DNA from 2 places in the Micromonospora sp. NPDC000442 genome. Region 2 is predicted to be linked to the other one. Evidence: riboswitches for the same ligand, from Rfam matches in the RefSeq annotation. Region 2 holds a riboswitch; the other holds the start of a gene.
The links. Region 2 has a riboswitch for thiamine pyrophosphate ahead of ACFY2A_RS17905 (thiamine phosphate synthase). Riboswitches for the same ligand answer to the same signal wherever they lie in the genome.
Positions count from the first base shown of each region.

Region 1: linked by a shared signal. The riboswitch ahead of ACFY2A_RS24660 (ECF transporter S component) and the one ahead of ACFY2A_RS17905 (thiamine phosphate synthase) in region 2 are both predicted to bind thiamine pyrophosphate.

Region 1 is NZ_JBIAYZ010000019.1:23,756-27,157, forward strand. It holds gene ACFY2A_RS24655 (permease) at 1-814, opposite strand, end outside; TPP riboswitch at 1,124-1,229, shown strand; gene ACFY2A_RS24660 (ECF transporter S component) at 1,301-1,891, shown strand; gene ACFY2A_RS24665 (ABC transporter ATP-binding protein) at 2,011-3,402, shown strand, end outside.
Region 2 is NZ_JBIAYZ010000010.1:68,706-72,107, forward strand. It holds gene ACFY2A_RS17900 (ThuA domain-containing protein) at 1-808, opposite strand, end outside; TPP riboswitch at 1,160-1,269, shown strand; gene ACFY2A_RS17905 (thiamine phosphate synthase) at 1,264-1,890, shown strand; gene thiO (glycine oxidase ThiO) at 1,884-3,065, shown strand; gene thiS (sulfur carrier protein ThiS) at 3,056-3,256, shown strand; gene ACFY2A_RS17920 (thiazole synthase) at 3,262-3,402, shown strand, end outside.

The DNA of each region.
Region 1 (3,402 bases), on a different contig from region 2:
CGTCGGCCTCCGAGCAGAGCGAGAGCAGCACGGCGAGCAGCGCCAGTGCCAGGATCGACAGCCACGCGTTGTCGGCGAGGGTCTGCAACCACCGTTCCGGCACCAGCACGTTGATGCTGGCGGCGGCCATCGCGCCGAGCACCAGGAACCCGCCGGCGTGGGTCACGTCGTGGCGGACCGCGGCCCAGAAGGCCCGGCCCCGGGAAGCGTCGTCCAACTCCGGGCGGCGCGGCATCCTGATCCACTCGGTGCGCCCGAGCCGCAGCCAGAGCCACCCCATGATCATGGCGACGATCAGGCTGGCGACGCCCCGGGCGACGACCATCTCGGGATTGTTCGGGAAGGCGACCGCGGTGGCGGTGAGCACGATCGGGTTGACCGCCGGGGCGGCGAGCAGAAACGCCAGCGCGGCGGCCGGCGTGACGCCCCGCCGGATCAGTGACCCGGCGATCGGCACCGAGCCGCACTCGCAGCCCGGTAGTACCACGCCGGCCGCGCTGGCCGCCGGCACCGCCAACGCCGGGTGTCGGGGCAACGCCTTCGCCCAGAAGGATCGGGGTACGAAGACCGCGATCACCGCGGAGAGCAGCACTCCGAAGACCAGGAACGGCACCGCCTGCACCATGATCGAGACGAAGACGGTGGTCCAGGTCTGGATGCGGGGATCGTCCAGGGTGGCGGCGATCGGCTCCCGAAAGATGATCAGGATGATCAGCAGCGCCGCCAGGACCTCCACCGATCCGATCCGGTCGCCGAGCCAGCGCCGGGGCGGCTCACCACCACCCGGCTCGGGAGGGCGCGTCCCGGTGTCCACGCCCCCACCTGAGGGCCGGCCCTCAGGGTCGCCGGCTGGCACGGCCCGGTCAGTGTCTGTGGTCACCCGTCACCCTTCGGCCGTGGCGGATCGGCGGACTGAGATTACCGTCCGGCGCGGATGACGTCGATGGATGTTACAGATTCGGCCGGACCGTCGCTCCGCCGAAACGGCCGGCTCGCAATTCCCCGCGCCACCAGTCCACGCTTCCCGTGCCACCGGGTCGCGGGAGGCAGGCACCCGTCGTGACCTGGGGAGATCACATTGCCCGTGGATCTTCCGTGGTGTTAGCGTCGGCGGGACAGACAACACCTCCGACAGGGGAGCGCACAGCGCTGAGAGTGCGGGTCCGCCCGCAGACCCTCCGTACCTGATCTGGGTAATGCCAGCGCAGGGAGTTCGGTCCACCTCCAGCCCGCACCGTTCGGCGCCGCCGGGCGGGGCGTGCGTCTTGCCTGGTTCGTATCTGGACTGGGAGCAATCATCATGAAGACCACCGACAGCAACCGCTGGCGCACCATCGACATCGTGGTGGCGTCGGTCATCGCCGTCGCCTTCGGCGTCATCTTCTGGGCGTGGGGCGTGGTGTGGAGCGTCACCGAGGGCGCCTTCAGCTTCTTCCCGCCGGCACAGACGCTCATCTACGGTGTCTGGCTGGTGCCGGCCGTCCTCGGCGGCCTGGTCATCCGCAAGCCCGGCGCTTCGCTGTACTGCGAACTGCTGGCGGCGATCATCTCGGCCCTGCTGGGCAGCCAGTGGGGCACCATCGTCCTGTTGCAGGGTTTGATGCAGGGTCTCGGCGCCGAGTTGGCCTTCGCCGCCTTCCGATACCGCTCGTACCGGCTGCCGGCCGCCCTGCTGGCCGGCGCGCTGACCGGCCTGAGCGCGGCGATCTTCGACTTCGTCTACTGGAACGCCGAACGCGACATCGCCACCTATCGGCTCCCGTACGCGCTGCTCACCATCGTCAGCGCCACCGCAATCGCCGGTGCCGGCGCGTACGCCCTCACCCGCGCCCTGACCCGCACCGGCGTGCTCGACCGCTTCCCCGCCGCCCGCGAACGCCCCCTCGTCTGACCTCGACCCATCGCGTTGATCATGAGGTTAGCGGCATTTTCGATCTCCAAATCAACCGTCAACCTCATGATCAACGGGAAGGAAGGATGGAGGGAGGGAGGGAGGGAGGGAGGGGCGGGATGGTTAGCGGGGTGCGGGTGCGGGGGTTCGGGTGGCGGCATGCCGGGCGGCGTGGCTGGGCGGTACGCGGGGTTGAGCTGCGGGTGGAACGTGGTGAGAAGGTGCTGCTGTTGGGGGCGTCCGGTGCCGGGAAGAGCACGTTGTTGGCGGCGCTGGCCGGGCTGCTGCCCGAGGACTCCGGGGAGCACGAGGGCAGCATCGAGATCGACGGCCGACCGGCCGGCGAGGCCCGGGAGCGGGTCGGCATCGTCTTCCAGGACCCGCAGTCCCAACTCGTGATGGCCCGCAGCGGCGACGACGTGGCGTTCGGGCTGGAGAACCGGGGCGTGCCGGCCGGACAGATCTGGCCGCGGGTGGACGAGGCACTGCACCGGGTCGGCTTCCCGTACCACCGGGACCGGCCCACCGCGGCGCTCTCCGGCGGCGAACAACAGCGCCTCGCCCTGGCCGGCGTGCTGGCGCTGCGTCCCGGCCTGCTGCTGCTTGACGAACCCACCGCCAACCTCGACCCGGCGGGTGCCGCCCTGATCCGCACGGCGCTCGCCCGGGCGGTGGACGCCGACACCACCCTGATCCTGGTCGAACACCGGGTCGCCGAGGCGCTGCCCCTGGTCGACCGGGTGGTGGTGCTCGAACCCGGCGGCGGCGTCCGCGCCGACGGCCCGCCCGACGCGGTCTTCGCCACACACGGCGACGCCCTCGCCGCCGAGGGGGTCTGGGTGCCCGGCCGGGAGATCCCGCCACGCCGGGCCGCCGGCCCGGCCGGCGAGGTGCTGCTCACCGCCGAGCGGCTCGGCCAACCACCCCGGCTGGCCGCCACCGACCTGACCGTACGCGCCGGTGAGGCGGTCGCCGTGCTCGGACCGAACGGCGCCGGAAAATCCACTCTGGCGCTGCTGCTCGGCGGACTCCTCCGGCCGGGCACCGGGAAGCTGGTGGCGAGCCCGGAACTGGCCGGAGCGGACTCGCGGACCGCGCCGCACCGCTGGCGGGCACCGGCGCTGACCCGCCGGATCGGCTCGGTGTTCCAGAATCCCGAGCACCAGTTCGTCACCGGTACGGTCTTCGACGAACTGGCCTTGGGTCCGAGGCGGACCGGCACGTCCGAATCGGCGGTCCACGACCGCGTGACGGAACTGTTGAGTCGGCTGCGGCTGGATCGGCTCGCCGCCGCCAACCCGTACACCCTCTCTGGGGGCGAGGCGCGGCGGCTGAGTGTGGCGACCGCCCTGGCCACCGCGCCCCGCCTGCTGATCTGCGACGAACCCACATTCGGCCAGGACCGGCGTACCTGGCGGGAACTGGTGGACCTCCTCGCCGACCTGCGCGACGCCGGTCACGGCCTGGTCACGGTCACCCACGACGCCGAGTTCGTGGCCGCGTTGGCCGAC
Region 2 (3,402 bases):
CCCCGGCCGCGGTCTGGATACCACCGAGCAGGTGCTGCCGGAATTCGGTGTTGGAGAATGACTCCTGGGTGTGCCCACCGCCGGTGTACCAGGACCGGCCACCGTCGAAGTTCTGGCACCAGGCGATCGGGTGGTCATGCCCCATCGCCCCGCTGCCCGGGCTGTAGCTGCGCTCGTCGAGCGAGGCCAGCACCTGCACCTGACGGGCGCGGGGGTTGGTGCGGAAGTTGTACCACTCGTCGTAACGGGACCACCGCTCCGGCAGGTGCCGGGTCGACTCGTGGGTGGTGTCCTCGACCTTCACCGTGGCCGTCTGGTTGGCCGGGTGGCTGTTGAAGTAGGCACCGACCAGTTGGCCGTACCAGGCCCAGTCGTACTCGGTGTCGGACGCGGCGTGCACGCCGACGTATCCACCGCCGGCCCGGATGTAGCGCTCGAAGGCCGCCTGCTGGCTGGCGTTGAGCACGTCACCGGTGGTCGACAACCAGACGACCGCCTTGAACCTGGCGAGGTTGGTGTCGGTGAAGGCGGCGCTGTCCTCGGTGGTGGTGACGGTGAACCCGTTCGCCGTGCCGAGTTGCTGGATCGCACTGATGCCGGCCGGGATCGAGTCGTGCCGGAATCCGGCGGTCTTGGAGAAGATCAGGACGGAGTACGGCTCCGCCTCCGCCGCGGCGACTGGGCTGGCGGCCCGGGCGGCGGCAGGGCCGGTGATCGGGGCCGGTGCGGCGGCCAGGACGAGTACAACGGCGAGTAGCGCCATGGTGACTGCGGCGAGCGGGGCTCGCCGCCGACTGGGTCGGGGCACGAAGATCTCCTCTGTCCGTGGGACGGTTCGGAGTGGACGGCGGTGGTCACTCCCGTCGGTCCGACCGCCCATACCTGACGAGCGAGGTCTGGGTGCCGACTAGCCGATCCGATCACTCAATTTGCGTTAGTGAATCTAGTTTCGAGCAAGGTGGACCCTTGTAACGTTTTGGTAACGGGGTCATTTTCTATTGGTGTGAGTCGCTGCATATCGGTGTCTTTTTCTGGCCGCCGTGCTGTTGCGAGTCGGTTCACCAGGCTGCGGCGAGTCGGTGTGACAGAGCAGCCCTCACCCCAGCCGGCCGCGCAGGACGGGCTTGGCGGAGCCGGCGAAACGACGTACGGTGACACCCAACGAACCCACGGGAGCCCGGTGTACCGGGCTGAGAGGGGGGCTGTGAGCCCCCGACCGTCGAACCTGATCCGGGTAATGCCGGCGCAGGGAGGAGAGTTGCCGTGCCGTCCCTGGGACGACTGCATCTGATCACCGACACCCGACCCGGGCGGGATCCGCTCGCCGTGCTTGCTGCCGTGCTGCCGGTGGCCCGTACCGAACTGGTGGTGCAGGTTCGGGTCGAGGACACCGCGACCGACCGGCAGACGTACGAGCTGACCCGCCGGGTGCTCGCCCTGTGCACGCCGTACGGGGTGCCCTGCCTGGTCAACGACCGGCTGCACGTGGCACTGGCCACCGGTGCCGCCGGCGGTCACGTCGGCGCCGACGACCTACCGGTGGCAGCGGCCCGGGAGGTGCTCGGCCCGGCGGCCGTGCTGGGTGCCACGGCGCGGGAACCGGCGACTGCGCTCTCGGCGGTCACCGCTGGGGCGAGCTACCTGGGCGTGGGGCCGTGCCGCGCCACCGCCACCAAGGACGGGCTGCCACCGCCGGTCGGTGCGGCCGGTGTCCGGGCGGTGGTCGAGGCGGTCGAGGTGCCGGTGATCGCCATCGGTGGGGTGACGGCGGCGGACGTGCCCGAGTTGCGGGCCGTCGGCGCGTACGGGGTGGCGGTGGTCGGTGCGCTCTCCGGTGCCACCGATCCCGCCCGCGCCGCCGCCGAGCTGGTTCGGGCGCTGACGTGTTGACCGGGCGCCCCGCCACCACCGGTGTGGTGCAGCAGCGCCGGCCCGATGTGGCCGTCGTGGGGGGCGGACCCATCGGGTGGGCGATCGCCTGGCGGTGCGCGACGCGCGGGTTGCGGGTGGTCGTACACGATCCGGCGCCCGGGTCGGGTGCCTCGCACGTGGCCGCCGGGATGCTGGCGCCGGTCGCCGAGGCGTACTTCGGCGAGCGGGAGCTGACCGCCCTGCTGACCGAGTCGGCCGGCCGCTGGCCCGGGTTCGCCGCCGAACTGACCGAGGCGACCGGCACGGACATCGGCTACCGGACCGAGGGCACCCTGATGGTCGGGCTGACCGCCGACGACCTCGCCGAGGCGCGTCGGCTCTGGGCGTACCAGCAGGGGTTGGGGTTGCCGGTGGCGCCGCTGCGCCCGTCGCAGCTGCGCGAGCGCGAGCCGGCGCTGGCGCCCCGGGTGCGCGGCGGCGCGCTCGCCGCCACCGACCATCAGGTCGACCCGCGCCGGCTGGTGCCGGCGCTGCGGCTGGCGGCGGAGCGGGCGGGAGCGGTGCTTGTCGCTGAGCCGGTGCGCCGGCTGTCCGACGTCAACGCCGGCGCGACGGTGGTCGCCGCCGGCTGCGGCAGCGCGGCGCTTACCGGCCTGCCGGTCCGTCCGGTGAAGGGACAGGTGCTGCGGCTGCGTGCGCCCGATGGCGGGCCGCCAGGCTTCCGGCACGTGATCCGGGGGTACGCCGACGGCGAGCACGTCTACCTGGTGCCGCGCGACAGTGGCGAGGTGGTCGTCGGCGCGACCGTCGAGGAGCGCTCCGACCTGGGTGTTTCCGCCGGAGCGGTGCTGCGGCTGCTACGGGCCGCCGTCGACCTGTTGCCCGAGATCGCCGAGTACGACCTGGTGGAGACGCTGGCGGGGCTGCGTCCGGGTACGCCGGACAACGCCCCGATCCTGGGCCCGTTGCCGGGGCACCCGGACGTCCTGGTCGCCACCGGTCACCACCGGCACGGGATCGTGCTGACCCCGGTCACCGCAGACCTGATCACCGATCTTGTCACCGGAGACGGCAGCTCCGACGCACTGCTGGTGCCGTTCCGGCCGGACCGGTTCGCCGACCTGCCCGACGTCGTGGGCGCAGCGGCCGTCAGCACTTTCCAGCACTCGACGGAGGTTGACTCGTGGAACTGACGGTGAACGGTGCCGGGCGCAGCCTGCCGGACGGGCTGACGGTGGCCGACCTGGTCCGCGACATCACCGGCCAGCAGCGCGGTGTCGCGGTGGCGGTCAACGGTGAGGTGGTGCCGCGTACCGGCTGGCCGGCGACGGTGCTGCGGGGCGGCGACCGGGTCGAGGTGCTCAGCGCCGCCCAGGGCGGGTGAGCCGGATGGACAACGAGTCGACCGGCTTCGAGCTGGGCGGTGTGCGGTTCAACTCCCGGCTGATCCTCGGTACCGGCAGGGCGGCCAACCTGCACGTGCTGGAGCAGGCGATCCGAGCGTCCGGCACCGAGCTGGTCACCCTGGCG